Regions from separate parts of the Mesorhizobium sp. M2A.F.Ca.ET.042.01.1.1 genome, predicted to be linked through region 1. Evidence: predicted binding sites of a transcription regulator. Region 1 holds the regulator's gene; each other region holds the start of a gene.
The links. The regulator PhoB, encoded in region 1, activates phosphate uptake and scavenging genes when phosphate is short. The targets are predictions, from matches to a motif close to TGTCATNNANCTGTCAT.

Region 1 (5,674 bases):
CAGGCTTTCGACGTCGGTCAGTTGCTTGCCCGGATTGGACTGCGCGTCGGCCGAAATATACTTATCGCCGGCGGCCTCGATGGCGGCCTTCATCGCCGCTTCGTCGGTCTTCCAGCGCTCTTCCTGGAAATTCGACCACGAGACGCCGATCACCTTGCCCTTCGCCTCGGCGACCGAAGCCAGCGTCAGCGACATGGCAACACCCGCCAGAATGGCGGCTGCGAATTTTTTCATAATATCCTCCCTGCGCCCTGTGCGGCGCGACCCAGACTGGCCCGAAGGCCGGCATAGAGGCTTTTTTTCGAGCCTCAAAAAAATAGTGATGCAGCGAAATGAAGCTGTCAACCGAGATTCTGATGGCATTTGATGGGTCCAGGCATTTTTTTCGGAGTCCGCAATAAATAATGACATCGGCTTTGGCTTCTGCCACTATCCTTAGCGTGTCAGCGTCAGGCCATGGCATCATCACAAGGCCGCGATGACCGGGGAGGACGTGCGAGACGATGTCGGTCGGAATCCGTCACGACGATTTGCGCCGGCGCAACCGCGCCATGGTGATTTCGGCCGTGCGCCGCGCCGGCCAGCCATCGCGGACGGAAATTGCCGCCACCACCGGCCTCAGCCACTCGACCATTTCGGCGATCTCCGCCGATCTGATCCAGGAGGGCATCCTCACCGAGAGCAAGGCCAGCGAGCCGACGGCGTTGAAACGCGGCCGGCCGCAGATTGGCCTGGCGCTGAACCCCGAAGCCGCCGCGGTGCTGACGGTGGTGCTGTCGCTGAACTTCCTGTCGGTCGCCGTCATCGACTATGCCGGCCAGGTGATCGCCGAGGAGCAGCGGCGCCTGGACACGCTCGTCATGCCGCGCGACGAGCTGATCGGCGAGTGCCTGGCGATCGTCCGGCGCCGGCTGCAGGATCCCGATCTCGACGTGGGCAGCGTCGCCCGCATCGCCATGGGCATTCAAGGCATCACCGATTCCCACGCGCGCGCCATGCTGTGGTCGCCGATCACGCCGCTGACCGACATTCCGTTCGCCGATATCCTGGAGAGGGAATTCGGCATCCCCGCCACCATGGAGAACGACTGCAACATGATGGCAGTGGCGCTGCGATGGCGCGATCCCGAGCGCTATCGCGACAATTTCATCGCCATCCTGCTCTCGCACGGCATCGGCATGGGCCTGGTGCTGAAGGGCGAATTGTTCACCGGCACGCATTCCTCCGGCGGCGAGTTCGGCCACATGATCCATCGTCCGGGCGGCGCGCTTTGCCGCTGCGGCCGGCGTGGCTGCGTCGAGGCCTATGCCGGCAACTACGCCATCTGGCGCAGCGCCATGGGGATAAGCGAGGACGCCGCGCCGACCGACGTCGGCGACGCCGACATGCGCGCGCTGGCCGCAAAGGCCCGACAGGAGGACGGCCCCGAACGGGAAGCCTATCGTCGGGCCGGCGAAGCGCTGGGCTTCGGTCTTGGCAGCCTGTTCGCCCTCATCGACCCGGCGCCGGTCGCCATGGTCGGCGTCAGCGCGGCCGCCTTCGACCTGATCGAGCCGGCGCTGAGGGAGGCGATCGCCCAGACCGCCGGCGGCCAGCACTCGAGCTCGATCTCCTTCGACAGCGAACCCAACGAGCTGCCGCTGATCCGCGAAGGCTGCGCCATGCGCGCGCTGACCTTCGTCGACCAGGAGATTTTCGCGCCGGGGGTCCAGACGAGGTCCGGCGCCGCGGGGAAGAACGTCGCCTAAGCGGGTTTCTGATTCGCCGGAGATAAGCGAAGGCCTTTGGGCTTCGTCATTCCAGGGCGGAGCGACGCGAAGCGGAGCGTAGACCCTGGAATCCATGCCGTTACCTGGATCGTAGGGCGCAGCGGCGCAGAATTCTGGACCGTCGCGACGCGTCGAAGTCACGGAATGGATCCTCGGGTCTGCGCTGCGTCGCTGCGCTCCTTGCTCCGCCCGTGGATGACGAAGCACGAGCGTCTCGGCTACTCACCAGCGCATGCGATCCGGTAGTGGACGCATCAATTCCACGAACGGTGAACCTAATCCTCGCGGATCGCATACCCCGCCCCGCGGATGGTGCGGATGACGTCGGGCATGCGGCCGTTGTTGACGGCCTTGCGCAGGCGGCCGACATGCACATCCACCGTGCGCTCGTCGATATAGATCGTCTCGCCCCAGACATTGTCGAGCAGCTGGCTGCGCGAGAACACGCGGCCGGGATGCCGCATCATGAACTCGAGCAGGCGGAACTCGGTCGGGCCCAGCCTGATCTCGCTCTTCTTGCGGTAGACGCGGTGCGATTCGCGGTCGAGCACGATGTCGCCGACCTTGAGCACGCTGGACAGCACCTCCGGCTTGGCGCGGCGCAGCAGCGCCTTGACGCGCGCCATGAACTCCGGCGTCGAGAACGGCTTGACCAGATAGTCGTCGGCGCCGGTGGACAAACCTCGAACCCGATCGCTTTCTTCACCGCGCGCGGTCAGCATGATGATCGGCAGCCGCTCGGTCTCGGGCCGCATCCTGAGACGCCGGCAAAGCTCGATGCCGGAAACCGCCGGCACCATCCAGTCGAGCACGAGCAGGTCGGGAACATTTTCCTGAAGGCGGATTTCGGCCTCGTCGCCGCGGGTCACCACTTCCACCTGGTAACCCTCGGATTCGAGATTGTAGCGGAGCAGCACCCCCAGCGGCTCCTCGTCCTCCACCACCATGATGCGTGGCGCGATCATCGGGGTAACCTTTTCCGTCAGGCGGCCGGCGCCGACATTGCCGTCTCGTCCTGCTTGGGACGGTTGGCGGGCAATTGCGTGCCGGTCAGCACATAATAGGCGTTCTCGGCGATGTTGGTCACGTGGTCGCCGATGCGCTCAAGGTTCTTGGCGCAGAACAGAAGATGCGTGCAAGCGGTGATGTTGCGCGGGTCCTCCATCATGTAGGTCAACAGCTCGCGGAAGACGGAGGTGTATTTGACGTCGATGCGTTCGTCGTCGTTGCGAAGCTTGGCCAGCGCCGTGGCATCGCCCACCGTATATTCCTGGATCACGCCCTGGACCTGGATCAGCACCAGTTGCGCCATGGAATCGATCGAATGCGTGAGGTCGCGAGGGGCGGTGCTGACACCGACCGACCCGACGCGCTTGGCGATGTTCTTGGCGAGATCGCCGATGCGTTCGAGGTCGCCCGCCATGCGGATCGAGCCGACCACGTGGCGAAGATCGTCCGCCATCGGCTGGCGCTTGGCGATCAGCGTGATGGCGCGGTCGTCAAGCTCGCGCTGACGCGCGTCCATGATGGCATCGTCGGAGACGACGCGCTGCGCCAGCGCATTGTCGCTTTCGAGCAGGGCCCTGGTCGAGCCGCCGACCATGGAGCCGGCGAGATCGCCCATGTCGTTGATGAGCCGGCTGATCTGCCTCAGATCCTCGTCGAAGGAGGCGACGGTATGTTCGGCCATGATGTTGTCCTCGTATGAGCTCAGCCGAAGCGGCCGGTGATGTAGTCCTGGGTGCGCTTCTCGCGGGGCGAGGTGAAGATCTTCTCGGTCCGGTCGAACTCCACCAGCTCGCCCAGATACATGAACGCCGTCTGCCGCGACACGCGCGCCGCCTGCTGCATGTTGTGGGTGACGATGACGATCGTGTAGTCGGCCTGCAATTCGTCGATCAGCTCCTCGATCTTTGCGGTCGAGAGCGGATCGAGCGCCGAGGCCGGTTCGTCGAGCAGGATGACCTCCGGCTTCACCGCCACGGTGCGGGCGATGCAAAGGCGCTGCTGCTGGCCGCCCGAGAGGCTCTGGCCGCTGGCGTTGAGCTTGTCCTTGACCTCATTCCACAGCGCCGCGCGCTTCAGCGCCGATTCGACGCGGCTGTCCATCTCGGCCTTGCTGATCTTCTCATAGAGCCTGACGCCGAAGGCGATGTTCTCGTAGATCGACATCGGGAACGGCGTCGGCTTCTGGAACACCATGCCGATCTTGGTCCGGAGCAGGTTGAGGTCCTGCGAGCGGTCGAGGATGTTCTTGCCGTCGAGCAGCACCTGGCCCTCGGCGCTCTGCTTCGGATAAAGCTCGTAGATGCGGTTCAAGACGCGCAGCAGCGTCGACTTCCCGCAGCCCGACGGGCCGATGAAGGCGGTCACGCTGCGCTCGGGCAGCGACAGGTTGATGTCCTTCAGCGCCTTCGACTGGCCATAGTAGAAGTTGAGGTTCTTGACCTCGATCTTGGCCTTCTCGACGGTCGTGTCGGCTACGTTCAGGTCGGTGGACAACATCGGTTTCATCTGTCCTCTCTGCGTCCGGTTAGGCTGCGGGCGATGATGCTCAGCCCGAGAACCGTCAGGGTGATTATGAGTGCGCCCGTCCAGGCCAGCTGCTGCCATTCCTCGTAAGGGCTGAGAGCGAACTGGAAGATGGTCACCGGCAGGCTGGCCATCGGGGCCTTGAGATTGCTCGACCAGAACTGGTTGTTGAGCGCGGTGAAGAGCAGCGGCGCCGTCTCGCCGGAGATGCGGGCGATCGCCAGCAATATGCCGGTCACGATGCCGGACAGCGCCGCGCGGTAGGCGACGGAGCGGATCACCACCCAGCGCGGCGCGCCGATGGCGGTGCCCGCCTCGCGCAGCGCGTTGGGCACGAGGTTCAGCATGTCCTCGGTGGTGCGCACCACGACGGGGATCACCAGGATGGACAGCGCGACGGCGCCGGCGATGGCCGAGAAGTGCCCCATCGGCCGCACCATCAGCTCATAGACGAACAGGCCGACTATGATCGAAGGGGCCGACAACAGGATGTCGTTGATGAAACGCACCACCGTGGTGAGCTTCGAGAAGCGGCCGTACTCGGCCATGTAGGTGCCGGCCAGCACGCCGATCGGCGTGCCGACGACGATGCCGATGATCGTCATCACGATGCTGCCGTAGATGGCGTTGAGCAGGCCGCCGGCATCGCCGGGCGGCGGCGTCATCTGGGTGAACACGGCCAGCGACACCCCGGAGAGCCCCTTGTATAGCAGGGCGCCGAGGATCAGCGCCAGCCAGGCGAGGCCGATGCCGGCGGCGATGACGCAAAGCGCCATCATCACGGCATTCTTGCGCTTGCGGCTCTGGTGAAGTGATGCGGCAGTCGCCATCGGTCAGGCTCCCGTGCGGCTATCGATGCGCAGCAGCATGTAGCGTGCGAGCGCCAGGATGATGAAGGTTATGATGAACAGGATCAGCCCGAGAGCCACCAGCGAGGAGGTGTAGATCGCACCATCGGCCTCGGTGAACTCGTTGGCGATCGTCGCCGAGATCGTCGTGCCCGGCGCGAACAGCGAGGCGCTGATGCGATGCGCGTTGCCGATGACGAAGGTGACGGCCATCGTCTCGCCGAGCGCGCGGCCGAGGCCGAGCATGACGCCGCCCATGATGCCGACGCGGGTGTAGGGAATCGTCACGCGCCGCGTCACCTCCCAGGTCGTGCAGCCGATGCCGTATGCCGATTCCTTCAGCACCGCCGGCACCGTGTCGAACACGTCCTTGGTGATCGAGGTGATGAAGGGCAGCACCATGATGGCCAGGATCAGCGAGGAGGTCAGCAGGCCGATGCCGTAGGGCGGGCCGGCAAACAGGCTGTTGAGGCCGGGGACGCCTTTGAAGAGCCAGATGATGAAGGGCTGGATCGTCGTCTGCAG
Region 2 (5,674 bases), on a different contig from region 1:
GTGCACGACCGCTTCGCAAGGCGGCATCCAGCCCGACGGTTGGACCGGCGCCTGCTGGGCCTTCGTCAACGCCAAGTTCGGCCAGTTCATGTTCGGCACCTATCCGATCGAGGAGCGCTGGCGGCCGATTCTGGTCGCCATCCTGTTCGTGGTGTTGCTGGTGCCGATGCTGATCCCGCGCGTGCCGCGCAAGGGGCTGAACGCGCTTCTGCTCTTCGTCGTGCTGCCGATCGTCGCCTTCGTCCTGCTGGTCGGCGGCGTGTTCGGCCTGCCGCATGTCGAGACCCCGCGTTGGGGCGGGCTGCTGGTCACGCTCAGCCTGTCCTTCGTCGGCATTGCCGTGTCGCTGCCGATGGGCATCGTGCTGGCGCTCGGTCGGCGTTCGAAGATGCCGATCATCAAATGGCTATGCGTCGTCTTCATCGAGACGGTGCGCGGCATTCCGCTGATCACGGTGCTGTTCTTCGCCAGCGTCATGCTGCCGCTGTTCCTGCCGGAAGGCGTCAGCTTCGACAAATACCTGCGGGCCCTGATCGGCGTCTCGCTGTTTGCCGCCGCCTATATGGCGGAAGTGGTCCGCGGCGGCCTGCAGGCGATCCCGAAGGGCCAGTATGAAGGCGCCGACTCGCTCGGCCTCGGCTACTGGCAGAAGATGGGCCTGATTGTGCTGCCGCAGGCGCTGAAGCTGGTCATCCCAGGCATCGTCAACACCTTCATCGGCATGCTCAAGGACACCAGCCTGGTCCTGATCATCTCGATGTTCGACCTGCTCGGCGTGGTGAAGCAGAACTTCGCCGACCCGAACTGGGCGACGCCGCAGACCCCGAAGTCCGGCCTGATCTTTGCCGCCTTTGTTTTCTGGCTGTTGTGCTTCGGCATGTCGCGCTATTCAATGTACACGGAACGCCGGCTCGACACCGGCTACAAAAGATAAAAAGGGGAATTGGCCATGACCACCGAAAACGCCGTCAGCGCGGAAGACCTCAAGGTCAATGCCGGAAAGATGCATGTCTCGACCACCGACGTCGCCATCGACATTGTCGGCATGCACAAATGGTATGGCGAGTTCCATGTCCTGAAGGACATCAACCTCAAGGTGATGCGCGGCGAGCGCATCGTCATTTGCGGCCCGTCCGGTTCCGGCAAATCGACCATGATCCGCTGCATCAACCGACTGGAAGAGCACCAGAAGGGCAAGATCATCGTCGACGGCAAGGAACTCACCAACGATCTGAAGAAGATCGACGAGGTGCGCCGCGAGGTCGGCATGGTGTTCCAGCATTTCAACCTGTTCCCGCATCTGACCATCCTGGAGAACTGCACGCTGGCGCCGATCTGGGTGCGCAAGATGCCGAAGAAGCAGGCCGAGGAAATCGCCATGCATTTCCTCAAGCGCGTCAAGATCCCGGAGCAGGCCAACAAATATCCCGGACAGCTCTCCGGCGGCCAGCAGCAGCGCGTGGCGATCGCGCGCTCGCTCTGCATGAACCCGCGCATCATGCTGTTCGACGAGCCGACCTCGGCGCTTGATCCCGAGATGATCAAGGAAGTGCTGGAGACGATGGTGGGTCTGGCGGAAGAGGGCATGACGATGCTGTGCGTCACCCACGAGATGGGCTTTGCCCGCAAGGTCGCCAACCGCGTGATCTTCATGGATCAGGGCCAGATCGTCGAGCAGAACACGCCGGCCGAGTTCTTCGACCACCCGCGCCATGAGCGCACGAAACTGTTCCTGTCGCAGATCCTGCACTGAGCGCTACTGGGTGACAGTCTCGGGGGTCCGCAGCAACCACGCGGTCGTCATCCTGGGGCGTAGCAAGGAGCGAAGCGACGCGCGCAGACCCTAGGATCCATGCCGTGACGCTAAAGCGCTGCAATAATTTCAGAATTTTGCACCGTCGCACCTCACGGCAGCAGTCACGGCATGGATACTCGGGTCAAGCTCGAGTATGACGATTTCACGGACGGCTTCGGCGCCGCGCCCGATGAGAACAATCCTGCGATATCTGGCAATGCTCGTCGGAGCGGTGCTTCTGGCCGCCGCGCTCGGCGCGATGGTGCCGCGCCCGCTCTGGCCCGCGGCGAAGGCCGAAGGCGAGGGGACACGGCGCATATTGGTGCTGAAGAACCCGATCCACACCGACATCGCTATCCCTCTGGATGACGGCGTTCGCCGGCGGTTTGCTTTCCTCGCCGATGCCGGTCTGCCGATGGATGCCTCGGATGCACGCTACATCGTCTTCGGCTGGGGTGGCCGCGCTTTCTACCTGGAGACGCCCACATGGTCGCAATTGAAGGCCGCGCCGGTGTTGAAGGCGCTGACGCTCGACGCCTCGGTGATGCATGTCGATGTCGCCGGTACGATCAAGGAGCCGCATCCGGATGTCGCCGGCTTCGACATCGACGAGGCGCATTTCGCGGCGTTGCTGGACTACATCGCCTCGAGTTTCCAGCAGGGGCCAGACGGTCCGATGGCCATCGGCAATGCTGGCTATTCGGCCTTCGACCGTTTCTACGAAGCCAACGGCCATTTCAACGCGCTGGTTGGCTGCAACACCTGGACGGCGGCCGGATTACGCGTCGCCGGCCTGCGCACCGGTTGGTGGAACCCGCTGCCGGTATCGTTGTGGTGGTCGATGGGGTTGTATAACTGACGCAGTACCGTGAATCGAGTCCTCGGGCGCTCTACCCCCGCACCACCTTCGGTTCCTCCCAGCCATAAAGCCAATCCAGGTCCGCGGCGAGCTTCTCCGGCGGCCGCGTCGCCAGCACCAGATTGCGGGCGACCGCCATCGGTCCCCAGGCGTGCCAGGTCAGCCGGTTGAACGCGCCGCGCTTGAGCACCCTTTCGACGCGCGGCCGCCTGAGATTTTCCCAGACGGCGAGGCCGTGGGCCGGATCGCCCGGAAAATCGGCGACCAGATTGGCGAGCATCGAGGCGTCCTCGATCCCCATGGCCGCGCCCTGGGCCGCGAACGGCGTCATGGCATGCGCGGCGTCGCCGATCAGGGCGATGCCTTGCGGGACGGCCCAGCGCTGTTGCCGGACAGTGTGCATTGGAAACGCCGTCCATGGCCCCGCCAGCGCGACGAGCCTTGCGAGCATCGCTGCGGTGCCACGCATGGCATTGGACAGGATGGCCGGGTCGGCATGACCCGACCAGCCTTCCGCGATGCGTTCGCCTCTGGTGAAGGCGGCGAGGTTGACGGTGCGGCCCTTGCTCACCGGATAGGCGACCAAATGGAAGCCGGGGTGCAGGAAGGTTGTGACGCAGCCCGCCGCCCCGATCTCGGCAAAAGCCTGCCCGGCGGGGCTGTCGACCGCCACGGTAGTGCGCCAGGCCAGTCGGCCCGAGAAGCGGCTTCTCGCGAAGGCGGGATCCCGGGCCGCAAGCTGCGCGCGAACCGTCGACCAGACGCCATCGGCACCGACCAGGAGGCCGGCTGCAACCGACGTGGTTTTCCCGTCGATCTCGACCGTCGTGGTCACGCTTCGCTGCTCGGCGGCGATGCCTGTCACCCGCCCACCGGTAACGAGCTCGATATCCGACCGCCCTGCCACTTCCTCCGCCAGAGCCGCCTGCAGGTCGGCGCGGTGCGCCACCAGATAGGGCGCGCCCCAGCGCTTTTCGGCCGCCTGTCCAAGCGGCACGCGGGCCAGCTCGCGCAGGCTTTTCGCATCCTTCAGCACCACCGCTTCGGGCCGGACCGCGTTGGGCAACAGGCGGTCGAGCACGCCAAGGCGGCGCAGAATGCGGGTTGCGTTGGGAGCCAGCTGGAGGCCGGAGCCGGCCGCTTGGAGCTGCTTGGCCTGCTCGAAGAGTTTCACCGGCAAGCTGCGCTCGGCGAAGGCAAGTGCTGCCGTCAGTCCGGCGATGCCGGCCCCGGCTATGACGACTTGCCGGGACCGTGCTTCAATCATGGTCGGCTCAGGCGGCCTGGTCGACATAGAGGCAGCCGGCTGGCTGCGTTTCCGTCGCCTTCAGCGACGGCGAATAGCGATAAAGCGTCGAGCAGTAGGGGCAGACCTTTTCATTGTCGTCACCCATGTCGAGGAACACATGCGGGTGGTCGAAAGGCGGGTTGGCGCCGGTGCACATGAATTCCTTGACGCCGATCTCAATGACCGGATGGCCCGCGTCGTTCTGGAAGTGGGGAATGCTACCGCCTGCCATCGTCGTCTCCAATTGGGTTCGGCCAGTGGGTGTGACCCGCCTGCATCTGGAGCATAACATGCCAGTTTGCAAGATCGATGAAATCAAACTGTCGCAAAAGGCTGGCAGAGGATAAGTTGAGCCGGTTAAGCGCGTGAGGCTGGCACGGAGCGATTCCGTGACGATCATGCGTCACAAAGAGATGTTAGAGCGTCGCCGGACGGCAAGATGCGGCGCTCCTCAGGGACGGTTGCAGGCAGAGCGGGAAACATGAACGAACTGAAGCCGGTGCAGAGCGAGTTCATCACCGTCGAGGCGGCGAGTCCCGACGGCGGCAATCCCGACCGTTTCGTCAACCGCGAATTCTCCTGGCTGCAATTCAACCGCCGCGTGCTGGAAGAGTCGCTCAACGAGCATCATCCGCTGCTCGAGCGCGTCCGCTTCCTGTCGATCTCGGCCGCCAATCTCGACGAGTTCTTCATGGTCCGCGTTGCCGGCCTCGCCGGTCAAGTGCGCGAAGGGATCGCGTTGAAGAGCCCGGACGGCCGCACGCCCGAGCAGCAGCTCGAGCAGCTGCTGCGCGAGGTCGAGCGCCTGCAGGAGGACCAGCAGAAGAGCCTCTCGGCGCTGATGGCCCTGCTCAACAAAGAAGGCATCGAAAGCATCACCCGCGACGCGCTGACCAAGGATGAGAAGACCTGGCTGGAGGAGCATTTCCAGGAACAGGTCTTCCCGGTGCTGACGCCGCTGTCGATCGACCCGGCGCATCCGTTCCCCTTCATCCCCAATCTCGGCTTTTCCATCGCCTTGCAATTGCGCCATCGCAAGAACGGTGAGGAGATGAGCGCGCTCTTGCGCCTGCCGGTGGCGCTCAGGCGTTTCATTCGCCTGCCGGACCGCAAGCGCCATGTGCGCTTCATCCCGCTGGAGGAGGCGGTCGGCCTCTATATCGGCAAGCTGTTCCCCGGCTATGAGGTCAAGGGCTCGGGCACGTTCCGCATCATCCGCGACAGCGATATCGAGGTCGAGGAAGAATCGGAAGACCTCGTGCGGCTGTTCGAGACGGCGCTGAAGCGGCGGCGCCGCGGTTCGGTGATCCGTATCGAATTCGACACGCTGATGCCGGCGGAATTGCGCGATTTCGTCGCCGGCGAGCTCGGCGTCTCGGCAAGCCGCATCAGCGTGCTCACCGGTCCGCTGGCGCTCAACCAGATTTCCGAGATCGTCGCCATTCCGCGCGACGACCTGAAGTTCACCCCCTACAATCCACGCTTTCCCGAACGCATCCGCGAGCATGGCGGCGACTGCCTTGCCGCCATCCGCGAGAAGGACATCATCGTCCACCACCCTTACGAATCCTTCGACGTGGTGGTGCAGTTCTTGCGCCAGGCCGCCGCCGACCCGGAGGTGGTGGCGATCAAGCAGACGCTCTACCGCACTTCGAACGACAGCCCGATCGTGCGCGCGCTGATCGACGCCGCCGAGGCCGGCAAGTCGGTGACCGCGCTGGTCGAGCTCAAG
Region 3 (5,674 bases), on a different contig from region 1:
CGTCAACATCGCGCGCGGCTTCATCACCGAGCATCCGATCCTGCTGCTCGACGAGCCGACCGCTTCGCTCGACGCCAGGAACCGCGACGTCGTGGTCGAGCTCATCGCCGCCAAGAAGGCGGCGGGTGTTGCGCTGCTCGGCATCTTCCATGACCTCGACGTGCGTGATGCTGTCGCCGACCGCGTCATCGATGTCACCGCCTTCGCCGCCGGAAAGATCGCCGCATGAGCAAGAAACTCTCGGAGACGCCGCTGATCCATCCGACGGCGCAGGTCGAAAACTCGACGCTCGGCCGCTGGACCGAGATCGCCGAGCGCAGCCGCGTCGCCGAATGCGAGCTCGGCGACTATTCCTACATGATGCAGGATTGCGCGGTCTGGTGCGCCACCATCGGCAAGTTCTCCAACATCGCGGCGAGCGTGCGCATCAACGCCACCAACCATCCGACCTGGCGGCCGACGCTGCACCATTTCACCTATCGCGCGTCGGATTATTGGGACGACGCCGAGCATGAAAGCGAGTTCTTCGCACAGCGTCGCGCCAAGCGCGTCACCATCGGCCACGACACTTGGCTCGGCCACGGCTCGACCATCCTGCCCGGAGTCACCGTCGGCGACGGCGCAGCCGTCGGCGCGGGCGCAGTGGTGTCGAAGGATGTCGCGCCCTACACCATCGTCGGCGGCGTGCCGGCGAAACCGATCCGCGAGCGCTTCGACCGCCGCACCGCCGAGCGTTACCAGGCCTTGGCCTGGTGGGACTGGGATCATGCGAGGCTGCGCGCCGCGCTCGACGATTTTCGGGAATTATCGGCCGAGGCGTTTTTGGAGAAACACGGCGGCTGATTTCGGTGAATGGTGAATGGTCAATAGTGAATGGCAACGAAGCCCTCTTTCTCACCATTCACCATTCACCATTCACCATTCACCATTCACCATTCACACCCTTGACACATGACTCGGACAAGAGCCGGTCTCCCCAGGAGATCGCCATGCTCGACACCGTCAGACCTTCGCTCGCCGGATTTTTCGAAGGCACCAACCCCGCGCCGCCCGCCCATCTCGGCACCCGTTACGACGCGTCGGGCAACTTCCTCCCTGAACCCGGCAACACCATCGTCTGCCATCTGATCGAAGGCTCGCTTTCGCAAGCAGCCATTGTCGAGGTGCGGGAGCGCATGCTCGCTATGCCGGATGCCGATCGGCTCGCCTTCACGCCTATTTCCAGCCTGCATATGACGCTCTTCCAAGGCATCATCGAATACCGCCGCCGCCTTCCCTATTGGTCGTCGGACGTGCCGCTCGACACCAGCATCGACGATATGACCCGCCTCTATCTCGAGCGCCTGCAAGGCTTCGAGGGCCACGGTCCCTTCAAGATCAAAATTGCCGAAGTCGTGCCGACGGGCCTCACCGTCGCCGGCGCGACCGAACAGGATCGCCGGATCCTGAAAGCCTGGCGCGATGCGCTGTCTGTGCCGTTCGGCTACCGCCATCCGGACCACGACACCTATGTCTTCCACATCACCTTTGCCTATCAGCTCCGCCGCCTCGCCGACGAGCGGGCCGCGGCCTGGCAGGAATTGTTCGATGACTGCTTGTCGTTCTTCGAGCGCGAGGCTCCGGTGATCGAGCTGAAGGCTCCTGCCTTCTGCAGCTTCAAGGACATGAAGCATTTCGAGGAATTGCTGGTGCTTGGCTGACGCCGAGCAGCGACACAGACCAGCATTCCCCGCCAAGCCTGTGACTCGTAACAAAACTGACATCAATCCGACACCCCAGCTTCATCCGCCTGCGCTAGCGAGGGCTAATAGACCTGCAAAACCGCGACGGACTGGAGTCTTGGTATGTCAGCATCATCGGCCACGCTCGAAATCCGCGGCGTAACCCGACGATTTGGCAAGAACACCGCTGTCAGCGACATCAACATCTCGATCCCGCGCGGTCAGATGGTCGGTATCATCGGCCGCTCCGGCGCCGGCAAGTCCACGCTGCTGCGCATGATCAATCGTCTCATCGATCCCAGCCAGGGATCGATTTTTTTTGACGGCGCCGAGGTCTCCAGCCTGCAGGGCTCGCCGCTGCGCCGCTGGCAGCGCGACTGCGCCATGATCTTCCAGCAGTTCAACCTCGTGCCGCGCCTCGACGTCTTGACCAATGTGCTGCTCGGCCGCCTCAACCATCGCTCCACGGTTTCCAACCTGCTCGGCATGTTCACGCGCACCGAATGCGCGGAGGCGGTGGCCGCGCTCGAGCGCCTCGACATCGCCCGCACCGCGCTGCAGCCGGCCGGCACGCTGTCCGGCGGCCAGCAGCAGCGTGTCGCGATCGCCCGCGCCATGATGCAGCAGCCCAAGGTGCTTCTGGCCGACGAGCCGATCGCCTCGCTCGACCCGCTCAACGCCAAGGTGGTGATGGATTCGCTGCGCGACATCAACCTGCGCGAAGGCATCACCGTCGTCACCAATCTGCACACGCTGGACACCGCCCGCGCCTATTGCGGCCGCATCATCGGCATGGCCGCCGGCAAGGTCGTCTTCGACGGTGCCCCGCAAGACCTCGATCGCGACGCCGTGCGCATCGTCTACGGCGCCGACGCCAGCGGCGCCGAGATCTCCGAGGCCCTCACGTCGACCAGCGTGACCATCAGGCCGAAGATCACCGCATCCGCCGGACCGCTCGAACCCGCCTTTCCCGGCTACTGAGTCCATCGCCCCGACCCCCGTCGGTCTGGGCAAATCTTGGATTTCGGCAGAGCAACCCGGATCGCCCGCCAGCGTCAAAGGCAAGACTTGAAAAATCAGAACGCCGCCGGCGCGCAGCCGGAACAAAAGGAGAGAGAGCAAATGTTCAGGAAGATGGTTTTTGGAGCGGTTTCGCTGCTCGCCATGGCGGTCAGCGCCGCGCACGCCGCTGACATCAAGGAATTCCGCGTCGGCATCCTCGGCGGCGAGAATGAGACCGACCGTCTGCGCAACTATCAGTGCCTCGCCGACCACCTGAAGTCGGAATTCGGCTTCGAGAAGGTTTCGCTGTTCCCGGCCGCCGACTATGATGGTGTCATCCAGGGCCTGCTCGGCGGCACGCTTGATTTCGCCGAACTCGGCGCCTCCGGCTACGCCAGCGTCTATCTGAAGGACCCGAAGGCGGTCACCCCGATCCTCACCACCAAGCAGACCGACGGCTCGACCGGCTATTATTCGGTTGGCCTGGCGCTGAAGACCTCCGGCATCACCGACATCAAGTCGGCCAAGGGCAAGAAGCTCGGCTACGCCGATCCGGATTCGACCTCGGGCTACCTGATCCCGCTGACCCAGATTCCGAAGGACACCGGCGCTTCCAACGAGACCTACTTCGCCTCGACCCAGTTCAACGGCGGCCACGAGAACAACATCCTGGCCGTGCGCGACGGCAAGGTCGACGTTGCGGTGGATGATTCCTCCGGCATCGGCGACTTCAAGAACGGCTACACCTCAGGCACCTTCCACAAGGAAGTCGCCAAGGGCGCCGTCGATCCGAACGACTTCGTCGAAGTGTGGCGCTCGGGCCTGATCCCGAACGGTCCGCTGGTTGTCCGCACCGCGCTGGGCGACGACATGACCGCCAAGCTCACCGCCTTCTTCACCGCGCTGCCGGCCAAGGACAAGGCCTGCTTCGAAGGCATCGAAGGCGGCGATTTCACCGGCTACGTGCCCGTGAAGCCGGACTTCTACAACGTCATCGTCGAAGCCCGCAAAGCCGCCATCGGCGGCTGACGGCATCAGGAAAGGGCGGCGTCGCAAAAAAACGCCGCCCTTTTTGCATTCACAATCATGACCCTTTCGACAACGATCCATTCCGACGCCACCCGCCAGCAGGCAGATGCCTGGCGGCGCCAGACGTCGCTGCGCCGCTTCTACACCGCGCTTGGCGTCGGCCTGCTGCTTGTCGCCATGTTCGCGACCATGTGGTTCGCCGACGAGGCCAATGCCGGCCACTTCTTCGACCGCCTGCCGCATATCCTCGATTTCCTGAGCTGGCTGATTCCGAAGGACTGGAACGATGTCTGGCGGGCGCTGTTCGACATCGCCTCGCCCAGCGACAAGGGCACGCAGGAGTTCAACTTCCCGCTCGGCCGAGTCTACATCTGGGGCGGCTTCTACATTCCCGAATATTTCGAGCTGATGCTGACGACGGTGAACGTGGCGCTGGTCTCGACCTTCATCGGCTTCGTCTTCGCCGTACCTTTCTCCTTCATCGCCGCGCGCAACCTGACGCCGAGCCCGATCCTGCGGCTCGTCGTCAAGCGCTTCATGGAACTGCTGCGCGCCTTTCCCGAGATCGTCATTGCCGGCCTGTTCGCGGCGATCGTCTCGATCGGCCCGGTCGCGGCAATCATCGCCATCGGCCTGCATTCGATCGGCGCGCTGGGCAAGCTCTTCTACGAGATCAACGAGAACATCGACATGCGCCCGGAAGAGGGCCTGCGCGCGGTCGGCGCCAACTGGTTCGAGCGCGTGCGCTTCGCCGACCTGCCTCAGGTGCTGCCCAATTTCATGTCCTATACGCTGCTCCGGATCGAGATCAATGTGCGCATCTCGACCATCATGGGCGCAGTCGGCGGCGGCGGCATTGGCGAGGAGCTGAAGCTTGCCATCTCGCGCGGCTTCGGCGCCAAGACGCTGGCGCTGGTGCTCCTGCTCTTCGTCACCATCATCCTTGTCGACCAGTTCTCCGCCTGGCTGCGCCGCAAGCTCGTCGGCGAACAGGCTTTCCTGATGAGCGCCTAGACCATGATCCCGAAAAGTGGACGCCGGTTTTCGGACAAGATCATGGTCAACCTAAAAGGTGGCCTATGGCCATGACCGCCGACGAAATCAGCGCCATCGAAGACCGCCACCCGCAGATCTTCCAGCGGCCGGCCTACAAGCGCTTCTGGCCGCTGCTGCTGGTCGCGGGCACGGTGCTCTATCTTGGCTACGCCTTGTGGTTCTTCAGCCTGCCGCAGGTGCTGCGCGAGTCGCACTGGGAGCGCCTGCCGCTCTTCCTGTCGCAATGGATCAGCTACGACCTGCAGCCGGAATTCCGCCTCGACCAGCCCGAGATCACGCCGAAATATCCGCGCTTCTCGGCGCTTGGCGAAAATCCCAACCCGGACTGGGTGATCAAGAATCCCGACGGCACTTACATCGTGCAGATCGACGGCGATGCCAAATCCGTCACCTTCGACAAGACCAAAGCGGCGATCACGGCCAACGGCGTGACCGTGCCGATATCGCTGACTGGCGGCAAGCCGGTGATCACAGGTCCGGTGCCCGACTGGATCACCGTCCATGACGACGAGATCGTCGCCAAGCTGGGCTTTGCCGGCGAGGTGCGCGTCACCGTCGACCGCGTCAAGGTGCGCAAGCGCTTCCTCGGCTGGGCCAACTTCGTCTTCGACACGCGCTCGCCCTTCTTCGGCAAACCGGCCGGCGAGGTGATCTCGCTGATCGTCTCCGGGCCGGAACTCAAGCCCGGCACGTCGAACCTCGCTCTAGCCGCCGACAATTTCTGGAACAACGCGCAGTGGCAGCATGGCGATGTCTGGACGAAGCTCTTGCAGACCATCGTTATGGCCTTCCTTGGCACGCTGCTCGGCGGCATCGTCGCCTTCCCGCTCGCCTTCTTCGCCGCCCGCAACATCACGCCGAGCGGC

Region 2: a site for PhoB is predicted at 4,253-4,269, ahead of EOA23_RS23060 (RNA degradosome polyphosphate kinase). Genes of this name have one in related genera too.
Region 3: a site for PhoB is predicted at 1,747-1,763, ahead of phnC (phosphonate ABC transporter ATP-binding protein). Genes of this name have one in related genera too.

Annotation. Positions count from the first base shown of each region.
Region 1 is NZ_RZRX01000054.1:3,919-9,592, forward strand. It holds gene xylF (D-xylose ABC transporter substrate-binding protein) at 1-234, opposite strand, end outside; gene EOA23_RS10810 (ROK family protein) at 504-1,748, shown strand; gene phoB (phosphate regulon transcriptional regulator PhoB) at 2,045-2,734, opposite strand; gene phoU (phosphate signaling complex protein PhoU) at 2,752-3,459, opposite strand; gene pstB (phosphate ABC transporter ATP-binding protein PstB) at 3,480-4,283, opposite strand; gene pstA (phosphate ABC transporter permease PstA) at 4,280-5,131, opposite strand; gene pstC (phosphate ABC transporter permease subunit PstC) at 5,135-5,674, opposite strand, start outside.
Region 2 is NZ_RZRX01000171.1:1,321-6,994, reverse strand. It holds gene EOA23_RS23085 (amino acid ABC transporter permease) at 1-934, shown strand, start outside; gene EOA23_RS23080 (amino acid ABC transporter ATP-binding protein) at 950-1,753, shown strand; gene EOA23_RS23075 (TIGR02117 family protein) at 1,986-2,654, shown strand; gene EOA23_RS23070 (FAD-dependent monooxygenase) at 2,686-3,921, opposite strand; gene EOA23_RS23065 (zinc-finger domain-containing protein) at 3,929-4,174, opposite strand; gene EOA23_RS23060 (RNA degradosome polyphosphate kinase) at 4,424-5,674, shown strand, end outside.
Region 3 is NZ_RZRX01000084.1:8,605-14,278, reverse strand. It holds gene phnL (phosphonate C-P lyase system protein PhnL) at 1-229, shown strand, start outside; gene EOA23_RS14985 (DapH/DapD/GlmU-related protein) at 226-843, shown strand; gene EOA23_RS14980 (DUF1868 domain-containing protein) at 990-1,700, shown strand; gene phnC (phosphonate ABC transporter ATP-binding protein) at 1,845-2,702, shown strand; gene phnD (phosphonate ABC transporter substrate-binding protein) at 2,844-3,752, shown strand; gene phnE (phosphonate ABC transporter, permease protein PhnE) at 3,810-4,766, shown strand; gene phnE (phosphonate ABC transporter, permease protein PhnE) at 4,832-5,674, shown strand, end outside.